3 regions of the Micromonospora sp. NPDC049529 genome follow, and region 3 is predicted to be linked to each of the others. Evidence: riboswitches for the same ligand, from Rfam matches in the RefSeq annotation. Region 3 holds a riboswitch; each other region holds the start of a gene.

Region 1 (7,469 bases), on a different contig from region 3:
GGCTGGCTGGAAGACCGGCTCACCCGAGGCTGGCTGGAAGACCGGCCCACCTAAGGTAACCGGCAGGAACCTGGCGGAACGTTCCCACCGAGCCCTGAATTCTCCCCCAGTTTGCCCCCATCGGCAGCGCCGCAACCCTCCCGCCCGCCGTGACCTCGACCTCCACCGCCGCCGCTGGGGCCGCACGGTACCGTTCCGGTCGTGACCGCCGACCCAGACCTCGACAACGGCCTACCGATCCGCCTCCTGCACGACCGCGTCCTGGTCCGCCTGGAGGGAAGCGAAGGTGAACGGCGCTCGACCGCCGGCATCGTCATCCCGGCAACCGCCTCGATAGGCCGCCGACTCGCCTGGGCGACGGCGGTCGGTGTCGGCCCCAACGTGCGCTCGATCGTCTCCGGCGACCGGGTCCTGTTCGACCCGGACGACCGCTCCGAGGTGGAACTGCACGGCCGGGAGTACGTCCTGCTCCGCGAACGCGACGTGCACGCCGTCGCCGCCGAGCGGGTGAACACCGACTCGACCGGGCTCTACCTGTAACCACCCGGCGACTTGCCGTAACCGGGCTGACCGTAACCGGGCTGGCCGGTACCCGGCTGTCCGTACCCCGATGGCGGGCCGTATCCCGGTGGTGGGCCGTATCCCGGTGGGGGGCCGTATCCCGACGGCGGCGGGCCGTACGGGCCGTAGCCGCTCGGCACCGGCGGGGGCGTGAGCACCACCGGGATCGGCACCACCGGCTCCGCCGGCTCCTCGACCGTGCGCGGCACCCCGTCCGGGAAGTTCAGGTGGTAACGGGCCCCGTCCCAGACCCCCACCGGCGCCTGCGGATCCCGACCCACGAACGCCCACCGGTACGCCGTGATCGCGTCGAGCAACTGCCGCTCCTCGTACGCCGTACGGGCCCGGTCGGCCGGCTTGGTGTCCAGCCCGCGCAGCATCCCGTCGCGCAGCAGCGCCAGTCGGGTGGCCGAGAACTGGAAACCCCGCATCGCCCGCAGGCCCGGTTCACCGGCGACCCGACGAGCCCAGCGGCGGGCCGAGTGCCGCCGGCCGAGGCTGCCCAGCGCGGCCACCTCCGGCGGGCTGAGCCAGCCGGCGCGTACGTAGTCGGGCAGCCGCCGCTCGGTGAGCCGCCCCTCCCAGCCGCGCAGCCAGACCGCCAGCCCGACCATGCCGAGGAAGATCGGCACCATCACCCCGATGTAGCCGTAGAGCACTATCAGGTTCTGCCCGAGCGCCGCCGCCAGCGACGGCATCAGGTTCCACGTGCCGTGCAGCATCATCGCCGCCAGCAGTCCGGCCAACGGGGCGAAAATCCGGATCCGCCGGTCGGCCGAGCGGGCCGCGATGCCGAGGCCGATCCCGGTCATCGCGGTGAACAGCGGGTGGGCGAACCCGGTCAGCAGGATCCGGACGATGAAGATGGCGAAGACGTTCTGCACCCCGGTCGCCGGGCCGTACTGGTCCGCACCGGCGGCGTAGCCGTACCCGCCGAGGTAGAGGATGTTCTCCACCATCGCGAAACCGACCGCGGAAAGTCCGCAGTAGACGATGCCGTCGGTGATGCCGGACCACTCACGGCGGCGGAACAGCAGCAGCAGGAGCGGCCCGAGCGCCTTCGTCAGCTCCTCGATGAACGGCGCCCCGAGCACCGCGACCAGCGAGTCGGGCAGTCCCCACCCCGCGAACAGCTCGGCGGTCTCCCGGTTCACGTTCAACGAGGCGGCGGTGGCGACGAAGGCACCCCAGGCGAAGCAGAAGATCAGGTAGACCATCGGCTCCGGCTCGTACCGGTCCAGCCAGAGGAAGCAGGCGATCAACACCGGCACCGGCAGGATCGCCGCCGCCAGCCCGATGAGCAGTGCCTGGAGGCCGAGGTCGTCGCCGAGGGTGATCGCCATGTAGACCGCGCAGCCGGCGATCAGCAGGATCACCCCGGCCAGCACCAGCCCACGCCGCCAGGTGATTCCCCGCCCGGCGAACGTTACCGCCCGGGGCGGGATGGCGCTGACGGCCGGCGAGGGCAGCACGGCAGGCGGGGTCGGCGGCGGCGCATAGGGATCTCCGCCGGGCGGGGTGTCGGCCATGCCGCCAGCGTAGTCACCCGCGACCCGCTGGTCGGACCGCAATCCGCCCGGTTATGCTGCCAGCAGGTCACGAGTGCCAGCGACCAACGCATGCCAGCCCGAACAACGATCGGCAACCACCGGACGTTCGAGCGGACGGTGTGCGAAGCCCCAGCTTGCTGGCCGGCAACCCTCGTCGAGTTCGCGGTGGGGTGCCCTGGGTGATGACCGGGCCCAGCCCGATCCGGGTGCTGGGCAAGCGCGGGCCCCAACCCTCAGCAACCGGGGTCCCGGATTGCCGGAGGTCGTACCCATGCGTCCCACACCCGTACCCGTCTCCTCACCCGCCGTACCGCGCCCGACGGCCCCGACCGGGTCCGCCGCCGCACCGGCCGGGCCGCTCGACGTGCTCGGCGTTCCCGACCTGGTCAACCTCGACTACGCCGCCACCGCGCCGTGCGCCCGGGTCGCGGCCGACGCGGTGGCCGAGCTACTGCCCTGGTACGGCAGTGTGCACCGGGGCGCCGGGGCGCTCTCCCAGCGCAGCACGCTCGCCTACGAACGGGCCCGGCAGACGGTGGGCGACTTTCTCGGCACCCGCCCGGACGACGAAGTGATCTTCACCCGGAACACCACGGACGCACTCAACCTGCTGGCCCGCGCGGTCCCGGTCGGCACCACCGTGGTCACCTTCGGTGGCGAGCATCACGCCAACCTGCTGCCCTGGCCGAACACGGTACGACTGCCGGTGCCCCACTCGCCCGCGGCGGCCGTACGGGCCCTGAGCGAGGCGCTGCGCGAACTGCGCCGCGACACCGATCGGGCCGCGCCGGTCCTGGTGACCGTCACCGGTGCGAGCAACGTCACCGGCGAGCGCTGGCCGGTGACCGAGCTGGCCGCCGTCGCCCACCGGTACGGCGCCCGGATCGCGGTCGACGCCGCCCAGCTCGCCCCGCACGCACCGGTCGACATCGCCGAGTCGCAGCTCGACTACGTGGCGATCTCCGGGCACAAGCTGTACGCCCCGTTCGGCACCGGCGTGCTCGCCGGGCGGGCGGACTGGCTCGACGCGGCCCCGCCGTACCTGTTCGGTGGTGGCGCGACCCTCGGCGTCGGCACCGCCACCCACGACGTGCGCTGGGCGGACGGTCCCGGACGGCACGAGGCCGGCACCCCGAACCTGCTCGGCGCGGTCGCCCTCGCCGCGGTCTGTACCGCGCTCAGCGAGGCGGACCGGGACGAACTGCACGCCCGCGAGCAGGAGTTGCTGACCCGGTTGCGCAACGGCCTGCACGCCCTGCCGGGCATCGTCGAGCTGCGTACGTTCGACGCCGACACGCCACGGGTGGGCATCGTCTCGTTCGTCGTCGCCGGCCGGGATTCCGCCGATGTCGCCGCCGACCTGGCCCGGGGTCACGGAATCGGGCTCCGCGACGGACTGTTCTGCGCCCACCCGCTGGCCCGGCGGCTGCTCGCCGAGGCCGCCGGCCGCAGCGGTCGGTCCGACCTGCCGCCGACCGCGCTGCGCGCGAGCATCGGCCTCGGCAGTACCGCCGCCCACGTCGACGCACTCCTCGACGCCCTCGCCAAACTGGGCTGACCGCCCGCCACCGACCCGGCGCGCTGGTGCTCGGCGCGCTGGGCGCTGGTGCGCTGGTGCTTCGGTGCGCTGGTGCGCTGGGCGCTGCTGTCGGGCCGGTGCCCCGACCACCCGGGCCGCCGAGCCGGTCAGTGGGCCGCCGGGCGGGCGGTGTGGGTCGGGCTGGTCTGGGCACTCACCGCCTGGCGGACCAGGCGGTTCGCCTCGGTCCGCTCGACCCCGGTGGCCCGGAGCACGTCACTGGCCGTGGTCCGGACCTGGGCGACCACCACACTGCCGGAGAAGCCAACCCCCTCGTTGTACGCCCGCCCGGCGGCGGTGACCGCACGCAGCACCCGCTCCCGGGCGGCCTCCGGGTCCAGCCCGGCGCCGAGTTCCTGGTGCAGCAGCCGGACCGCGTCGGCCAACTGCCGTACCGCCGACGCCATCGCGGCCGGGATCGGCTCGTCGTCCTCCAGCGCGGTCACCGCCCGCCGGACCAGCACCCCACTGTTGTGTACGGCGTGGTTGATGTACTCGGCGCTTTCCGCGTACCGGGTCAGGGCCCGGCGTCGGTTCCACCGGGCGGGTGCGAGGGTGGCGGTCTCCCTGCCCCCCTCCAGCGCCTCCTGGAGGGTGTCCATGAACTCCTCCACCCGGCGCAGCCGCTCCAGTGCCATCGCGGCCCGGCCGGAGTCGTGTTCGCTCAGCGCGTCGGCGGTCACGGTCAGCTGTTCGGCCAGGGTCTCCAACGCGGGCCGGGCCGCCCGGTCCACGATCCGCAAAGGGTTGAGCGGCAGCAGCAGCGCCACCACGAACAGCCCCACCCCGCCGCCCACCAGCGCGTCGATGACCCGGGGAAACTCGACGTTGCTCATCTTCGGCGCCAACGCGACCAGCAGTACGGCGGTGGCGGCCGCCTGGGTAACCACGGCGACACTTCCGCCGAGGAAGATGGTGACGATGATGGACAGGGTGACGATCACTCCGAGCTGCACCGGTCCGCTGCCGACCACGATGATCAGCAGGTCCCCGATCCCGATCCCGACCGCGACTCCGAGGATCAGCTCGACGGTCCGGCGCAGCCGCTGGCCGAGCGAGGCGGCCAGCGTGCCCACCGCCGAGATCGGCGCGAAGACCGGATCCGTGTTGCCGAGGATGTCGTGCGAGATGTACCAGGAGAGCAACGCGGCCACGCCGGCCTGGAGGGCGAGCACGAAGTTGGCTCGGACGGCGTGCACCCGATCCTGCACCGTCGTCTTCGAACGCGCACTCAGCTCGCTCACTACGTGGTTGACCCGCTCGCTGTCAAGATCTGCGGCTGAGCGGACCTTGTTCCGGGCGGACTCCATGGCCGGGACTACCCACCATCGACCCGTTCAACCTCCAGCCGTGGCGGCGATCGGGGCGGTCGGATGACCGGGCTGACCGAGCGGTGGCGCACCGCCGCCCGGAACGCGGGTGCCACCGCCGCCGACTCCGCCCTGGACGATGCCGGCGGGGACCTGCTCCGGCGGTGGCGGGAGCCGCACCGGCACTACCACACGGTGGATCACCTGGTTGCCGTACTGGACGTGGTCGACGCCGAGGCGGGGTGGACCGGCGACGCCGACCCGGTCCGACTCGCGGCGTGGTGTCACGACGCGATCTACGACCCCCGGTCGCCGGGGGACACGAACGAGCGGGCCAGTGCCGCCCTCGCCACGGAGCTGCTGACCGGACTCGGCCTGCCGGCCGCGGCGGTGATCGAGGTCGAACGTCTGGTCCTGCTCACCGCCGGGCACCGGGTCGAGCCGACCGACCGGGCCGGGGCGCTGCTCTGCGACGCCGACCTGGCCATCCTCGCCGCTCCCGCCCCCGTGTACGACGAGTACGCCGCCGCGATCCGCCGCGAGTACGCCCACGTACCGGCCGAGAGCTTCCGTGCCGGCCGGGCGGCGGTGCTCCGGGACCTGCTCGACCTGCCCACCCGCTACCGGCTGCCCACCCTCGCCGCCCGCTGGGAACAACCCGCCCGCACCAACCTCACCCGCGAACTGACCCGCCTCGCCCCCTCACCCCCCGCCTGACCCGACCACTCTTGTAGAGAAAGAGTGGTTATCCGGCCCCGAATAGGCACTCTTTCTCTACAAGAGTGGCCATCCTCAACGGGAGCGGGGGGCGGGGGTTAGCGGGGTGGGTTGAGGTGTTTGGGGCGGCGGAGGTTGGCGGCGCGCAGGAGGCGGGCGATCTCCCGGCCGGGAACCACTCGGGCGCCGAGCCAGACCGCCATCGCGAAGCGGTTCTCCGGCAGGTCGTAGTGGTCCCGGTCGAACGCCCGGCGGGGTGCGCCGACCATCTCCGCGAAGACGTGCAGCTCGGCGTAGGACACGTCACTGACCAGATGTGACCAGAGTCGGCCACGGGCGGGCCAGGCGGGTGGGTCGACGTACACCATGGCCGTCACGGTAGTCCGGCGGCTAGCCTGCCACCCATGGCCCGATCCCCCCTGATCGACGACCTGCGCGCCGCCATCGGTACGGCCGCCGTGCTGACCGACCCGGACCTGCTCGCCGGCTACCGGCACGACGAGGCCGACCTGTGCGCGTCGGGCACACCGGTGGCGGTGGTCCGCCCCACCGGCACCGCCGAGGTGGTCGCCGTGGTGCGGGTGGCGGCGGCGCACGGCGTACCCGTCGTCCCGCAGGGTGCGCGGACCGGGCTGGCCGGCGGGGCGAACGCGGTCGACGGCGCGGTGCTGCTCAGCACCACCGCGATGGACCGGATCCTGGAGATCGACCCGGTCAACCGGATCGCCGTGCTGCAACCCGGCGTGGTCAACGCCGCCCTGGCCGCCGAGGTCGCCAGGTACGGCCTGCGTTACCCACCCGATCCGGGCTCCTGGGAGTCGTCCACCATCGGCGGCAACGTGGCCACCAACGCGGGCGGCATGTGCTGCGTCAAGTACGGCGTCACCGGCGAGTACGTCCTCGGCCTGGAGGTGGTGCTCGCCTCCGGTGAGGTACTGCGCACGGGTCGGCGTACCGCCAAGGGGGTGGCCGGGTACGACCTGACCCGGCTCTTCGTCGGCTCGGAGGGCACCCTCGGGGTGATCACCGAGATCACCGTCTCGCTGCGCCCCGCCCCGGAGGAGTCACTGACCCTGGTAGCGGTCTTCGAGTCGATCGCCACCGCCGGGGCGGCGGTCGCCGAGATCTCCGCCCGGGGGCTCTCCCCGAGCCTGCTGGAGTTGCTGGACCAGACCCACCTGCGGGCGATCGAGGCGTACCGGCCGATGGGGTTGCGTACGGATGCCCGGGCGCTGCTGCTCGCGGCGGTCGACACCGGCTCGCGGGCCCCGGCCGACCTGGCCCGGCTCGCCGAGGTCTGCACCTCGGCCGGCGCGGCCGAGGTGTTCGCCGCGAGCGACGCGGTGGAGGCCGCCGCACTGCTCGCGGCCCGGCGCCTGGCCCACCCGGCGATGGAGCGGTACGCGGCCGAGGCCTTCCCCGGCGGCAACGGCGGGCTCTTCCTCGACGACGTGGCGGTGCCCCGCAGCGCCCTGGCGGCCCTGCTCGACGGGGTGGAGCGGATCGGGGCCGAGCAGGGGGTGCTGATCGGGGTGGTCGGGCACGCCGGGGACGGCAACATGCACCCGCTGATCGTGGTCGACCGGGCGGATCCGGACAGTGTGGCGCGCAGCCGGCGGGCGTTCGACGCGATCATGGAGCTGGCCCTGTCGCTCGGCGGCACCTGCACCGGCGAGCACGGGGTGGGTCTGCTCAAGCGGGACTGGTTGGCCCGCGAGATCGGGCCGGTCGGCATCCGGGTCCACCAGGCGA
Region 2 (7,469 bases), on a different contig from region 3:
TACTCGGTCGAGCCGGTGAAGTCGATGATCCGTACCTCCGGGCGCAGCGCCAGCGTGGTCGCCAGCTTCTCGCCCGGTTCCTCGGCGGCGAGCAGCACCAGGTTGGGGTCGAAGCCCGCCTGCGCCAGCACCTCGCGGGCGTACCGGACGGTGATCGCCAGCGGCAGCACCGCGCCCGGATGCGGCTTGACCACCACCGGGTTGCCGGTGACCAGCGAGGCGAACAGACCGGGGTACGAGTTCCAGGTCGGGAAGGTGTTGCAGCCGACCACCAGTGCCACCCCCCGGGGCACCACGTGGAACGTCTTGACCATCCGCAGCGGCTCGCCCTTGCCGGCCGGCTTCTCCCACTCGGCGCTGCCCGGATGCCGGGTCATCTCCGCGTACGCGTACGCGATCGCCTCCAGCGCCCGGTCCAGGGCGTGCGCCCCGCCGGCCTGGAACGCCATCACGAACGCCTGCCCACTGGTCGCGTGTACGGCGTTCGCCAGCTCGAAGATGTGCCGGTGCAGCCGGGCCAGGATCTCCAGGCAGACACCCGCCCGAGCCTGCGGCCCGGCGTCCCGCCATGCCGGCAGGGCCGAGGTGGCGGCGCCGATCAGCTCGTCCACGTCGACCTGCGGGTAACGCACGCCCAGGTCGAGCCCGAACGGGCTGACCTCGGTGGCGAGCCGGCCCGGCGTTCCGGGCTGGTCGAGCGGGAAGTCGCCGTCCAGGTAGGCGCGGAAGGCCGCCTCGCCCTCGGCGGCGGCGGTCTCGCCGTACACCCGGGGGCTGGGCGACTCGGGGTAGGCCGACCAGTAGCCGCGCTCGCTGATCGCGGTCAGCGCCCGGGCGAGGGTGTCGGCGTGCGTGGCGTAGAGGGGATGCGGGGTCTCCGTCATCCCGCCATCATGCCCCAGCCCGCGCGACACCCTCATCCCCTGCCCACCGCGTCTGCCGCCGGTACGGATCAGAGGGTCAGCTGCCAGTTGTTCCAGACCTCGACGGGACGGAAACCCATCGCCTCGTTGATGGAGATCATGTAGTCGTTGACGCCGGCGTTCCAGGTGTCGATGATCCGCAGGGCGGGCTCGTGGGACATCACGTACCGCAGGTTCTCGATCTTGGCGACGGTGCCGAGCCGGTGGCCCCGGTGCTCCGGGTCCACGATCGTGATCTGCTGGAACGCGTGCCAGTCCGGCGTCGCGCCGACATCGATCATGGTCCAGGCGACGACCCTGCCGGACGCGTCGTGGCGCAGCACGCTGCTGTACAAGCGCCGCCCGCGTACGACCAGCGCCTCGTCCACCGCCCGGATCCGCTCCCGGTCGGGTTTCGCCGCCTCCCACTCCAGGTCGCCCAGGGGCGCGTCCTGGACCAGCCGGCCGTCGAGATAGGCGATGTCGTCGAGGTACGCGTCGGGCGTCGAGCCGATCCACCGCACCAGCGAGTAGCCGTCGGCCCGGCTCCACGCCGAGGCGAGCAACTCGTCGAGGCGCGCCTGGTCCAGCGTGCTCAGGTCGAGCCGGCGGCGGACGTCAACCAGAGCGTTGCGCGCACCGAACGAGGTGGCGAACTCCCGACCGGGCTCCACCCGGGTCGGCTCGCCGGGCAACGGGCCCTGCGACATCCCGTTGATCCGCTTCCGTCCGAGCTCCCGAACGGTGCGCAGGGCGTACGCGTACAGCGCCCGGCCGATGCCCTGGCGCCGGTAGTCCGGCAGCACCTCGATGTCCACCGACGCGTTCTCGGTGTTCTCCAGTTGGGGCAACTCGATGCTCAGGTATCCGACCGCCCGGCCGTCGAGGTGGGCGAGGACGAACCTCGTCTCCTCGCCGGGCATCGGATGGCGCAGCTGACCGTAGAAGCGCTGGCGACAAAGCGGCGGGAAGTCCGGCTGGTCGGCGGCGAGGATCGCGGACCGGACCGCGTACGCCTGCTCGACCGCGAGGTCGTCGGCGACGTCGAGTGGGGTGATGATGAGGCCTACGGAGGTGGCGGCGGTGTCCATGTCCCCGAGGGTGCCCGGCGGCCGCGACGAGCGCGAGCGAATTAGCCGGGGGTCGTTGGTCGGGAGGACGATCGCACAACGCCTCCGGCGCTGGGTCGTAAGAGCTTCAAAAGTCTACGGCGATACGCCCTCCCGCACGGAGCATTTTGCGTCGCCCGGTTCGCGCCGTCAAGCCCCGCGCGGGGTATTTTGCTAACGGGTGGCAAATCACCAGTTACCCACCGCATCGGACACGTCCACCGATCGGCCTAGTTGTCCAGGTCCGATCGGCCGCAGCGAGCACCGACCAGCGGGGCGCTCCGGCCGATCGGACCAGCCGGATCAGCCCAGCAGCCCGGCCTCGCGGGCGGCCTTCAGTGACGGCTTGACCCGGTACGTCGGCCCCACCAGCGACGCCACCGCGTCGATCGTCTTGAGTCCCTCACCGGTGTTGTAGACAACGGTCTCGGCCGTCGGGTCGAGCCGTCCACTCGCCACCAGCTTGCGCAGGCAGGCCACCGTCACCCCGCCCGCCGTCTCGGCGAACACCCCGGTCGTACGCGCCAGCAGCCGGATCGCGTCGCGGATCTCGTCGTCGTCGGCGTACTCCATCCAACCGCCGGTACGCCGCACCGCCTCCAACGCGTACACCCCGGCGGCCGGGTCGCCGATGTTGAGCGACTTGGCGATGCCGGTCGGCTTCACCGGCGTGATGGTGTCGGTGTCGTCGTGCAGGGCGGTCGCGATCGGGTTGCAGCCGGCCGACTGGGCGCCGAACACCTTCCAGCCGTTGGCCGGCGCCTCGACCAGTCCGATCTCGACCAGTTCGCTGAACGCCTTGTCGACCTTGGTCAGCAGCTCACCGCTGGCCATCGGGATGACCACCTGCTCGGGGATGCGCCAGCCGAGCTGCTCGGCCACCTCGTACCCCAGGGTCTTGGACCCCTCGGCGTAGTACGGCCGCACGTTGACGTTGACGAACGCGGTGTCCTCGAACTCGTCGGTCTCCACCAGCTCACCGCAGAGCCGGTTCACGTCGTCGTACGAGCCGTCGATCGCGACCAGGTCACCGCCGTAGACCGCGGTGGTGATGATCTTCCCCTGCTCCAGGTCGGCGGGGATGAACACGATCGAGGGAACCCCGGCGCGGGCCGCGTGCGCGGCGACCGAGTTGGCCAGGTTGCCGGTGGAGGCGCAGGCGAACCGGTTGAAGCCGAGGCCGCGCGCGGCGGTCAGCGCCACCGAGACCACCCGGTCCTTGAACGAGTGGGTGGGGTTCGCGCTGTCGTCCTTGACCCAGAGCGGCGCAGTCATGCCCAGTTCGGCGGCGAGGTGCGGGGCGGCGACCAGCGGGGTCAGGCCGGGGTCGAGGGTGACCCGGGTGGCCGGGTCCTGGCCGGCGGGCAGCAGTGCGGCGTACCGCCAGATGTTCTGCGGCCCGGCCTCGATGTCCGCTCGGGTGACCTTGGCCAGGGCATCCTGGTCGTAGGCGACCTCAAGCGGGCCGAAACACTCGTAACAGGCATGCTGCGCGATCAACGGATACTGCGCGCCGCAGCCCCGACAGACCAGCGCCCGAGCCGGATTGACCGGCACGTCACCGTCAGCAGTGGTGGTGGAACTCTGAGTTTCGCCGAGGATCGCAGTCATGCGATGCCGTCCTCTCATCTTTCCCAACGCCGCGCGGTGCGGCGGGGACGGACTTGGCACCTGCCACCCGGCTCGTCATCGAGCCGGCGGGTGGTTGCCGGGGCTTCATCGGGCCGTATCCCTCTGCCCCTCTGGATGAGGTATTCAGTTGTACGACCGATCCTACGGGTGAACCCCGCCCCAGCGCAGCACCCCCACACCCCCTGTGATCCAGACCCCACCCGCGCGCCACCCCACGCACCACCCCGCGCGCCACCCCAAGATCCGCGCACTTTCACGGAATTAGTGGTTATTTCACGCGCGATAGCCACTCATTCAGTGAAAGTGCGCCGGGTGGGTGGGGCGCGGCGGGGTCAGCTGACCACGTCCTTGCGGGTGAAGCGCCAGAACGCGAGGCTCCAGAAAATCGTGGCGTAGCTGATCGCCGAGATGCAGCCGCGTACCAGGTCGTCGGTCTGGAACGGAGTGGAGAGCAGGCCCAGCCAGGCGGTGCTGTAGTGGGTCGGCAGGAAGTCGCGGACCACCCCGAGCGCCTCGATCTGGTCCAGGATGCTGGACAGGATCCAGAGCAGCACCGCCCCGCCGACCGCGCCGAGGGCCGCGTCGGTGGAGACCGAGAGCAGGAACGCCAGCCCGGCCACCACCAGCAGCGCCACCGCCAGGTAGCCGAGGACACCGAGCAGCCGGAGCAGGCCCTCGCCGGCCGGGATCTGGGCGGCGATCGTGCTCTGCAACGGCTCCCAGCCGTACCGGAGAATGCCGGCGACCAGGGCGGTGCCGGCGAGCAGCAGCAGGGCCAGCCCCGAGTACGCCAGCGCGACCACCAGTTTCACCGCCAGCAGCCGCGCCCGGGGCACCGGCACCGCCAGCAGGTAGCGCAGGCTGCCCCAGTTCGCCTCGCTGGCCACGGTGTCGCCGCAGAACAGCGCCACCACGACGACCAGCAGGAACGACGACGACACGAAGATGCAGAACAGGGCGAAGTTGAGCCCACCCGTGGTGGCCAGGTCGATCAGGCTGGCGAACTCGTTGTTGCCGTTGTCGTCGTCACCGCCCGAGTTGAACTGGAACGCGATCAGCACGATGAGCGGCAGCAGGACCATCGCCGCCAGCGTCAACTGCGTACGTCGCCGGGCGAACTGGCGGCGCCACTCGGTCGCCACCGACAGGGTCGCCCCCGGCCGGTAGCCGGTTGCCGCACCGGCGCTTTCGACGGTCACCTGATCCGTGCCGGCCATGTCAGCGGTCCCCGCTTCCCCGTGAGTTGTCGCCGACCAGGGCGAGGAACGCGTCCTCCAGGCGGCGGCGCGGCATCACCCGGTCGACTCCCACGCCGGCCCGGACCAGTTCGGCGACCACCTCGCTGCGGGCGGTCCCGTTCACGTCCACCACCAGCGCCCCGTCCCCGTTGGACAGCACCTCGACGCCGTCCAGCCGGTCGAGTACGGCCCGTGCGGCGACCGGGTCGCTGACGTCGAACTGCACACTGGGCGACTCGCCGACGATCTCCTCGACCGGCCCGGAGGCGACGATCCTGCCCTTGTTCACCACCACCGCGTGGGTGCAGGACTGCTCCACCTCGGCCAGCAGGTGGCTGGAGACCAGCACCGCCCGGCCGCCGGTCGCGTACCGGCGCAGCACCCGGCGCATCTCGGCGATCTGCGGCGGGTCGAGCCCGTCGGTCGGCTCGTCCAGCACCAGCAGCTCCGGCAGGCCGAGCATGGCCTGGGCGATGGCCAGCCGCTGGCGCATCCCGTGGCTGTACGTCTTGATTTTGCGGTGGACCGAGTCGCCGAGGCCGGCGATCTCCAGTGCCTCCTCGAAGTGGGCGTCGGCGAGCGGCCGCCCGGTCGCCCGCCAGTACGTCCGCAGGTTCGCCAACCCGCTCAGGTGCGGCAGGAAGCCCGGCCCCTCGACCAGCGAGCCGATCCGGGACAGCACCGGCGAGCCGGGGACCAGCCGGTGCCCGAAGACGAAGATCCGGCCGGCGGTCGGCTGGGTCAGCCCCATCAGCACCCGCAGGGTGGTGGTCTTGCCGGCACCGTTCGGCCCCAGCAGGCCGACCACCTGCCCCCGGTGCACCTCGAAGTCGACCCGGGAGACGGCGACGAAGCCGTCCGCGTACTCCTTGCGCAGGTCGCGGATGACCAGCGGGATGTCGGCGTACTCCGCGGTCACCGAGGTGTCGTGGCGGCGGTGCCGGCGGCGGACCACCAGCAGGACCACGACGAGCCCGACCGCGATCGCGGCGAGCAGGGCGGCCAGCGCCCAGCGCCAGAGTACTCCGGTGGTGGGGATCGGCTCCCCGGTCACCGTTGGCAGGGTGATCCGGTCGCCGCCGAGCGCCACCGAGTAGACGGTCGGTTGCGCCGGGGTGGCGTAGCCCTGGTCGGAGGTGGCCAGCACCAGCGCGAGCCGGTGTCCGGCCTCGACCCGGTGCACGATCGCCGGCAGGGTCACCCGCGCGGGCGCGGCACCGGCCAGGTCGGTCGGCAGGCCGGTCAGCCGGACCGGGGCGATCAGGCCGCTGGGCAGTTCGGCGGTCCCGTCCGGGCCGATGTCGTAGAGCTTGGCGAAGAGGACCGCCTCGCCGGTCGGTGACGCGGCCCGGATCGACACCGTCGGGGCGCCGACCACGTCGACCGGGTCGTCCAGCGGTTCGGTGACGAACCGGGCGTGCTGACCGGGCAGGTCCCCGGCCACCCCGCCGACCACGCTGGAGAGCGCCCCGGCGAACGGCACAGTGGAGATCGCGGCCGGGTTGCCGTTCGGCGGGTTGGCGATCTGCTGCGGCGGGCCGGCGACCGCGACCTCGCGGATTCCGCCGCCGGCCGCAGCGTCCGTGCCGGTCAGGCCGGGATAGTCGGCGGTACGGAAGCCGGTCGCGACCAGCCCCCGGTCGAGGGCGTCGAAGCCGGCCAGCCGGGACCAGGTGAAGCTGGTGCCGGGGTCGGCGGCGTCGCCGCGTACGTAGTGGTCGAGCCACTGCACGGTGAGGAACTTGACCCGGTCCTGGTCGGACTGTGGGCCGGCGCCGCCGTCGTGCCCACCGGTGAACCAGGCCACGCGTACGGGGGTGCCGGCGGCGGCGATGCCACGGGCGTTGGCGTCGGCCTCGCTGAGCGGGAAGAGCGTGTCGGCCTCGCCCTGGATGAGCAGGGTCGGCGCCTTGATCCGGTCGAGTACGCCGGCCGGGCTGGACCGGCGCAGCAGGTTGACCGCCGCTTCGCTGGCCCGTCCGGTGGTGGCGATCTCCAGGTAGGCGGCACAGACGTCGGCGGCGAACCGGCCGCAGGCCGGACTGGTCGGCCCGACACCGGGGCCGGCGCCGGGACCGATGCCCGGACCGGGGCGGGTCGACGGTGCCACGCTGGGCGTGACCGTGGGGGCGGCGGTCGGCCCGGTGGTCGACGCGGTGTTGCCGGGCCCGCCGGCCGGGTTGGTGCCGCCCGGTCCGAGGCCGCCGAGGCCACCGGGGCCGGTGCCGCCGCTGCCGAACAGGACTCCGGCCCAGCCCTTCTTGAACACCCCGTCCAGGGTGGACCGGCCGCTCGACTCGGGCAGGAACGACGCGGCCAGATCGTGCCAGGTGATCATCGGGACGATCGCGTCGACGCGAGGATCGGCGGCGGCGAGCAGCAGGGCCAGGCCGCCGCCGTACGAGCCGCCGACGACGCCCACTCTCGGGTCACCGGTCGCGTCGGTACGGATCTCCGGCCGGGCGGCGAGCCAGTCGAGCAGCCGGGCGGCGTCGCGTACCTCGAAGTCGGGGCTGTCCAGGTGGATCTCCCCGCCGCTGCGGCCGAACCCCCGGGCGGTGTAGGCCAGCACCGCGTACCCGTGTTCG
Region 3 (7,469 bases):
AGTACGAGGCGGCGATCCGGCTGCTCGACTGGGAGGTGGTCAACGACCTCACGGTCAACGGCCGTCGCTACCGGATCATCCGCGCCCAGCCCTTCCTCCGGATGGGACCGGACGGGCCCGAGCCGCCCCGGCCGACCGACCCGGACCCCCGCCCGACGGGCAAGACGGATCGGACGGACCGGGCCGAGTCCCAGATGGAGGGATTCGTCATTGATCCCGCCGCGGCCACCGGGCTCTCGGACGGCCTGCTGCGGATGGAGATGGCCCCCGCGTTCTACAAGAAGCTGGGCATGGTTCCCGACGACGTACGGGAGGACTCCCGTCGGGCGTTGACCACCCACCCGAACGTGGTGCTGCTACCGGTCGGCTTCACCCTCGGTGAGCAGGTCGACGGCAGGTGGCGACCCAGATCGTCGTACTCGTACGCGACGCCGCAGGCCGCCCGGGAATCGGCGAGCTTCAGGTTCAGCGACATCGTCCCGCACGAGAACGCCACGTTCGACGAGATCAGGGCGGCGTACGAGCGCGCTTGCGCGGAGTTCGAAGCCCCGCGGACGAACGAGTTCGAGCTGAAGGGTGTCCGCTGCCGGGTGACCCGGGTGGAGTCCTTCGTGCGGGTCGGCCCGGACGGTCCGGAGACGCCCCGACCGTCGGACTGGGACCCGGAGCCGCCGCCGGAGCTGCACTTCCAGCAACTGCGCGCGGAGGGTCGGATGCCCGAGCTGGAGTAGCGCACCCCGCCGGCCGGATCAGTCGAGGGTCGTACGGGCGATCACGACCACGGCTTCGACGTCCGGGTCCGGGTTCTCCTCCCGGTGCGGTGGCGATGCTCGTCATCTTCGCCGCCGATGACGAGCTGACCGGCACCACCTGGCTGTCCGTCGTCGTCCTCGCCATGTTCGGCGTGATCAGCGGCCTGGCAACGGCCTACCTCGGCCGACGCGCCACCCGCGAGCTCCGCGCGGTTCGGTGAACGGGCGGTTCGTCGAACGGGCCATGCCCACGCCGATCCGCCGTGACACCGCCGGTCGGTCGGCTAGAGCACCTGGGCGAGGAACTGCTGGAGCCGCTGGCTGCGCGGCGCGTCGAACACCTCGGCGGGCGGGCCCGCCTCGATCACCCGGCCCCGGTCCATGAAGACGACCTGGTCGGCGACCTGCCGCGCGAAGCCCATCTCGTGGGTGACCACCACCATGGTCATCCCCTGCGATGCCAGGTCCGCCATCAGGGCCAGGACACCCTTCACCAGCTCCGGGTCGAGCGCCGAGGTGGCCTCGTCGAAGAGCATGACCTGCGGGGACATCGCCAGTGCCCGGGCGATCGCCACCCGTTGCTGTTGGCCGCCGGAGAGCTGCACGGGACGCGCCTCGGCCTTGTGTCGCAACCCGACCACGTCCAGTTGGCGCAGGGCCACCTCCACCGCCTCGTCCTGCGGCAGCCGCTTGAGTTGCCGGAGCGCGAGCGTCACGTTCCGCAGCACGGTCATGTGCGGGAACAGGTTGAACTGCTGGAAGACCATGCCGATCTGCTGTCGCAGGACGTTCGGGTCGCGCCGCAGCACGCTCGTACCGTCCAGGAGCACGTCGCCCCGGTCCGGCTCCAGTAGGCGGTTGATGGTGCGCAGCAGGGTCGACTTGCCCGAGCCGGAGGGACCGATGACACAGGCGGTCTCGCCCCGGCCGACGTCCAGGTCGACCCCGCGCAGCACCTGGTGGCGGCCGAACGCGAGGTGGACGTCGCGGGTGGACAGACTCACCGACCCGGACGCCGTCTCGGTGGCCGACGGTGGGCTCACTTCTGTCTGACCGGACTCAGGCACGTGCTGTCCCTTCTCCCACGGTGGAGTTCGCGGTGCCGGTGGAGAGGCTGTCGTTCTGCTCCTCGTCGGGACCGCTCGTACCGGCGTTGCGCAGCCGGCGGTCGATCCCGTTCACCGCGTGCGTCAGCGGGACCGTGATGGCCAGGTAGAACAGGCCCGCCAGGAGCAGCGCGGACTCGTTGCCGGTGTTGGCGGCGTAGTCCTGGCCGACCCGGAACAGGTCCCGCTGACTGGCCAGCAGACCGAGGAAGTACACGAGGCTGGAGTCCTTGATGAGCGCGATCAGCTGGTTGACCCACGCCGGCAGGATCCGCCGGACCCCCTGCGGGATGATCACCATCCGCATCGACGTCCGGTAGGACAGGCCGAGCGCCCGGCATGCCTCCAGTTGGCTGGCCTCGACGCTCTGGATGCCGGACCGGAAGATCTCACCGATGTACGCGGCGGCGATCAGCGACAGCGCGAGAATGCCGAGCGGGTACGGGTTCGGTCCCCACCAGGCCATCCCGATCGGCGCGAGCCCCACCCCGATGAGCAGGATGGTGACCGCCGCCGGCAGGCCCCGGAACACGTCCGTGTAGATCCGGGCCGGCCAGCGCAGCCAGCGGGTCCGAGCCAGGCCGGCGACGGCGAGCAGCATGCCGAGCAGGGTGCCCACGATGGCCGAGATCAGCGCAAGCAGCAGAGTGTTGCGCAGTCCGACCGTGAGCATCTCGGGCAGGGCTTCCCGCATCGAGTCCAGGTCGAAGAAGGTTTCCCACAACGTCCTGAAAGTGTCCATCGCCTACCTGTCTCGGACCCGTTGGTCGGTCATCGTCGGATCAGGCAGAGGGGGTCGCGGCCGGGCTGGCGTTGACCGCCGGGTAGGCGACGTTGCCGCTGCCGGGCTTGAAGGTGTCCGGGACCGGACGTCCCGGGTAGTACTGCTCCTGCAAGCGGGTCCAGGTGCCATCCTCGATCACCTGGTCGAGGCCCTTGTCCAGCGCCTCGCGCAGGGCGTTGTTGCCCTTCGCCACGGCGAACGCGGTCGGTGCCGAGCTGAGCTGCTTCTCGACCAGGACGATCTTTCCGGCACTGTCCTGAGCGGACTTCTCGCCGATCTCGGCGGGCGAGATCCAGGCGTCGGCGGTCTTGGCCTTCAACTGGTTGATCGCGCCGTTGTAGTCCGGTACGCGAACCGGGTCGAGCCCTTCCTTGGTGGCGTAGTCGTCCTGGACGGTGCCCTGGACGACCACCACGCGGGCGCCCTTGAGCTGTGTGAAGCTCTTGATCGGCGAGCCGGCGGGCACGTCGAGACCGAAGTAGCCGAAGTCGTAACCGTTACCGAAGTCCACCGTCTTCTTCCGGGCCTCGGTGATGGTGATGGAGGAACTGCCGACGTCGAACTTGTGGTTGTTGACCTGCGCGAGCAGGGCGGAGAACTCGGTGCCGACGAACTCGACCTCCAGCCCCACCTTGCCGGCGACCGCGGTCAGCAGGTCGTTGTCGAAGCCGGTGAACTTGCCGTCCTTGAGGAAGACGTTCGGCGGGGCGTCGCTCAGCGTACCGACCCGCAGGGTGCCTGGTTGGAGCAGATTGTACGGATTATCCGCCGAGTCGGTGGACGACGACGAACCGCAGCCGGCGGCAACGCCGAGCAGCACGACAGCCGTCGCGGCGGAGAGCAGACGGGTGAGAACAGGTGACAGACGCATGTGCGCAAACTCCCAGAAAAGTGCACGCGGCATGGCTGCCGGAGGACCGGCAGGACATGGACGCGCGGCAGCCCGACCCGGACGGCGTGTTACCGCCGACTCGGGGGTGGTGGGGGAAAGATGCCGGCGCGACGGCTCGGCCGGCAGGTGGTGTCAGCCGTGCTGGCGACAGAGCATGGTGCTGGTACGGCACAGATCGACGTGCCGCCGCCACCAGTGCCAGGTGACGTGCAGCCGACTCGCTCGCTCGGCGGGCGTACGCACGGAAACACAACCTCCATCGGTCCTGGCGGTAGCACCCGCACCCGGCGGGGGGTTGCTGCGACGTCGACGAGCCAGGTCTCTCAGCCGCTCTGGATGGGCTGGGTCAGCTTACTGAACCCAGGGTGTTCCGTTCCAGCTGGATAGGCCCTGACTGCCTGTGGTGCTCACCACCCCGCCCGCACTGCCGGATGCTCAACCCGACGGCGTCGATTCCGACGATAAACAGCGCGGGCGGCCGGCGGCGGCAGATCAGTGGCCCGCGCGGCGGCGCATCCCCTCGGCCAGCGGGGCCCGGTCCAGGTCCCCGGCGGCGACGCGCCGGGCGATGGTGCGGCGCACGAGCGCGCCCGCGACGGACGGCAGGTGCCGGGCCAGGAACAGCTCGACCCGGCCGCGTCCGGTGGTGGCCACGTCGCGCCGGGCCCTGCGGGCGGTCGCCGTACGCAGGATCGCGTCGACGACCCCCTCGACGGGCTCGTACCGGGAGACGCCCCGCAGGGAGAGTCCCGCCTCGGCGGTGGGGTCGTGGATCGGCGACGCCACCATGCTCGGGTAGACCACGCTCACCCCGATGTGGGTGCCGACCTCCAGCCGCAGCGCGTCGGCGTACGCGACCAGGGCGCGCTTGCTGACGCCGTACCCGGCGGCGAGCGGGAGCGGCAGCAGGGCCATCCGGCTGGAGACGAACACGATCCGCCCCCGGTTGCGTTCCAGCACCGGGATCGCGGCCGCGGTGGTGTGCCATGCCGCCATCAGGTTGACCTCCAGTTGCCGGCGGGCCGCGTCGCCCGGCGGCAACTCGGCCGGGGCGGGTCCGCCGACACCGGCGTTGTTGACCAACAGGTCGAGCCCGCCGAGCTTCTCGATCGCCAGCCCGACCACGCCGGGTACGGCGGCGCCGTCGGTGAGGTCGCAGCCGAGGACCGGGGTGGCGCCGAGAACGCCGGCGCGCAGGTCGATGCCGACGACGCGGGCGCCGGCCAGCTCCAGCCGATCGCACAGCAGCCGACCGAAGGTGCCGCTGGCGCCGGTGACGATGACCCGCCTACCGTCGAGCCTGTCGCTCATCGTGGACTCTCCCGAACGTCGTCGGCCCGGTGCCAGCGCACACCCCGGCCGCGCCGGGTCCGGGTCGCGCCGTCGGCCAGCTCCTTCGCCGCGAGCGCGAGGTAGGCGTCGAAGTCGATGCGCATCGCGGGACGGCGGTCGCCCCAGCGGCCGTGGGCGGCCCGCAGTTCGGCGGCGATGTCGGCGGTCTGCGCGGCCGGGGCGGGCAGCGCGTACTCCCCGGCCAGGTGCGCGGCGACGAGCCGGGCCTGGGCCTCGACCACGGGCAGTGCCGAGCCGGTGGACTGCATCAGCCCGACGAACATCAGTCCGGGCGCCTGCTGGTGGAAGACATGCCGGAACAGTGGCAGCCGGTCGGCGCCCGCGCCGAGCAGCGCCGGTTCGAGGAAGGGCAGGTGGACGTCGTACCCGGTGCACCAGGCGACCAGGTCGACGGTGTCGGCGGTGCCGTCGGTGAAGCGGACGCGGTCGCCGTCGAAGCGTTCGATGCCGGGTCGTACGCCGATCCTGCCGTGGCTGATCCGCGACAGCAGCGAGTCCGACACGGTGGGATGGTCCCGGAGGAAGCCGTGCCTCGGCGCGGGCAGGCCGTAGTTCTCGGGACGGCCGACGGACAGGCGCAGCATGGTCTGGCTGACGCGCTGGCGCAGCCGCCACGGCAGGCGTTTCGCCAGTGCGCCGTTGAGGGTGTCCGCCGGCCGGCCGAGCAGGTGCTTGGGCACGATCCACACGCCGTGGCGCAGTGACAGCAGGGTGCTTGCCGCGACGTGGGAGGCGTCGACGGCGATGTCCATGGCGGAGTTGCCGCCGCCGACGACCAGCACCCGCCGACCGGCGAGCTGTTCGGGGTCGCGGTAGTCGCGGCTGTGCAACTGCTCGACGGTGAGGTCGCCCGGGTAGGTGGGGGAGGGTGGCCGGGGTCGGCTGTTGTGGCCGTTGGCGACGACGACGGCCTCGACGGGGACGGTGGTCGCGCCGTCGGGTCCCGTCGCGGTGACGCGCCAGCGCGCGCCGTCGCGGGTGACCTCGGTGACGGTGTGCCGCAGTCGTACCGCGTCCAGCAGGCCGAAGCGTGCCGCGTAGTCGTGCAGGTAGTCGGCCATCCGAGTGTGGTCGGGGTAGTCCGGCCAGTCGGTCGGCATGGGCAGGTCCGCGAATTCGGTACGGGTCCGCGAGGTGTTCAGGTGCAGGGTGCGGTACGCGCAGGAGTGCGTGCCGCCGTACGCCCACAGTCCACCGACCCGCGTCGCCGCCTCGTACGCGACCGCCGGCACACCCCGGTCGGCGAGTGCCTTGAGGGTGGCCAGCCCGGCCGGTCCGGCGCCGATCACGGCGACCCGTGGCTCCATGCCCGCCCCTCCACGAAATCCAACGTCTGGTGGATATTGCGCCCGGCCGGCGCCTGCGTCAAGCGCTTCGCCCATCGGGTAGGCGGGCGCGCAGGTCAGCGGGGCGCGTACATCCGGTCGAGCCAGCGATGGGCGAAGCTGCGGAAATCACGACGACGGCGGGCCCCGTCCGCACCGGACAGCAGGCCGACGACGTGGGCGTGGACGGACCAGACCAGGCTCCGTACGGCCAGGTGGGGTTGGGGTTCGCTGAGTATCCCGGCCGCGTCGGCATCGGTCAGCACCTGCTCGACCGCCCGGTAGAGCGGGGCGGAGTAGCGCTCGTCCAACTCGCCGTGGCGGTTGGGTTCCAGCCAACGCCGCAGCCAGAGGCCGGTCGTCTCGGGGTGGTCCTCCAGGAAGTCGACGAACACGTCGACCAGTTCGTGCAGGGCGGCCATGGCCGTACCCGCTCCGCCGGCCAGGCCCTCCCGGGCGGCGGCCACGGCCCCGGTCAGCACCACGCTCTCGGCCGCGAAGACCCGCGCGAAGCAGCTCTCGTACAGCGCCGCCTTGGTGCCCACGTGGTGGTGCACGGTGGCGACGTCCACGCCGCAGGCGGCCGCGATCTCGCGCATGCCGACCGCGTCGAACCCGCGCCGCGCGAACAGTCCCGCCGCCGTCTCGATGATCGTTTCGGGGGTGGTGTGCTGGTCGGTACGCCGAGGGCGGCCGGGTCCCCGGCGGGGTGTGGTCATGCGCCCCATCGTGCCCTACTATCCAGCGAACGTTGGATAACACCCGCGCGGCGCGGCGAGGAGACGGTATGGACGAGGCGGCGCGGCTTCCCCGCAGCGGCCTGCTCGCCTTCGCCGGTGGGTCGCTGGGCATGGGCACCTGGGTCACCGTGCCGGGCCTGCTGCTGCTCTACTTCCTCACCGACGTACTGGCGGTGGCGCCGCTGGTCGCGGGGATCGTCCTGCTGCTGCCGAAGATCGCCGACGTGCTGCTGCACCCGTGGATCGGGCACCTGTCCGACGCCGACCTGGCCCGCCACGGACACCGCCGGCTGCTCATGACCGTCGGGTGTGTCCTGCCGGTGGCCTTCGTCGGGCTCTTCCTGGTGCCGGGCGGGCTCACCGGCACCCCGGCCGCGGCCTGGGTCGCCGTCGCGTTCGTCGCGGGAAACCTGCTGTTCGCGGCGTACCAGGTGCCGTACCTGTCCACCCCCGCCGACCTCGCCATCGGCTACCACGAGCGCACCCGGTTGATGGGTTTCCGGATGGTGGTGCTCAC

The links. A riboswitch is a leader RNA that binds a small molecule or an ion and turns the genes downstream of it on or off. The one in region 3 is predicted to bind S-adenosylmethionine.
Region 1: linked by a shared signal. The riboswitch ahead of ACZ6QQ_RS24510 (aminotransferase class V-fold PLP-dependent enzyme) and the one ahead of ACZ6QQ_RS26345 (ABC transporter substrate-binding protein) in region 3 are both predicted to bind S-adenosylmethionine.
Region 2: linked by a shared signal. The riboswitch ahead of thrC (threonine synthase) and the one ahead of ACZ6QQ_RS26345 (ABC transporter substrate-binding protein) in region 3 are both predicted to bind S-adenosylmethionine.

The regions. Positions count from the first base shown of each region.
Region 1 is NZ_JBVJHT010000014.1:72,058-79,526, reverse strand. It holds gene ACZ6QQ_RS24520 (GroES family chaperonin) at 202-540, shown strand; gene ACZ6QQ_RS24515 (PrsW family intramembrane metalloprotease) at 531-2,090, opposite strand; SAM riboswitch class IV at 2,216-2,337, shown strand; gene ACZ6QQ_RS24510 (aminotransferase class V-fold PLP-dependent enzyme) at 2,383-3,669, shown strand; gene ACZ6QQ_RS24505 (FUSC family protein) at 3,798-4,934, opposite strand; gene ACZ6QQ_RS24500 (HD domain-containing protein) at 5,064-5,717, shown strand; gene ACZ6QQ_RS24495 (DUF4031 domain-containing protein) at 5,816-6,085, opposite strand; gene ACZ6QQ_RS24490 (FAD-binding oxidoreductase) at 6,122-7,469, shown strand, end outside.
Region 2 is NZ_JBVJHT010000014.1:52,455-59,923, reverse strand. It holds gene paaN (phenylacetic acid degradation protein PaaN) at 1-884, opposite strand, end outside; gene ACZ6QQ_RS24435 (GNAT family N-acetyltransferase) at 953-1,993, opposite strand; gene thrC (threonine synthase) at 2,315-3,622, opposite strand; SAM riboswitch class I at 3,634-3,764, opposite strand; gene ACZ6QQ_RS24425 (ABC transporter permease) at 3,976-4,860, opposite strand; gene ACZ6QQ_RS24420 (alpha/beta fold hydrolase) at 4,862-7,469, opposite strand, start outside.
Region 3 is NZ_JBVJHT010000016.1:28,234-35,702, reverse strand. It holds gene ACZ6QQ_RS26365 (DUF5954 family protein) at 1-731, shown strand, start outside; gene ACZ6QQ_RS26360 (hypothetical protein) at 821-973, shown strand; gene ACZ6QQ_RS26355 (amino acid ABC transporter ATP-binding protein) at 1,037-1,819, opposite strand; gene ACZ6QQ_RS26350 (amino acid ABC transporter permease) at 1,812-2,600, opposite strand; gene ACZ6QQ_RS26345 (ABC transporter substrate-binding protein) at 2,641-3,513, opposite strand; SAM riboswitch class I at 3,788-3,877, opposite strand; gene ACZ6QQ_RS26340 (SDR family NAD(P)-dependent oxidoreductase) at 4,027-4,845, opposite strand; gene ACZ6QQ_RS26335 (flavin-containing monooxygenase) at 4,842-6,194, opposite strand; gene ACZ6QQ_RS26330 (TetR/AcrR family transcriptional regulator) at 6,290-6,931, opposite strand; gene ACZ6QQ_RS26325 (MFS transporter) at 7,000-7,469, shown strand, end outside.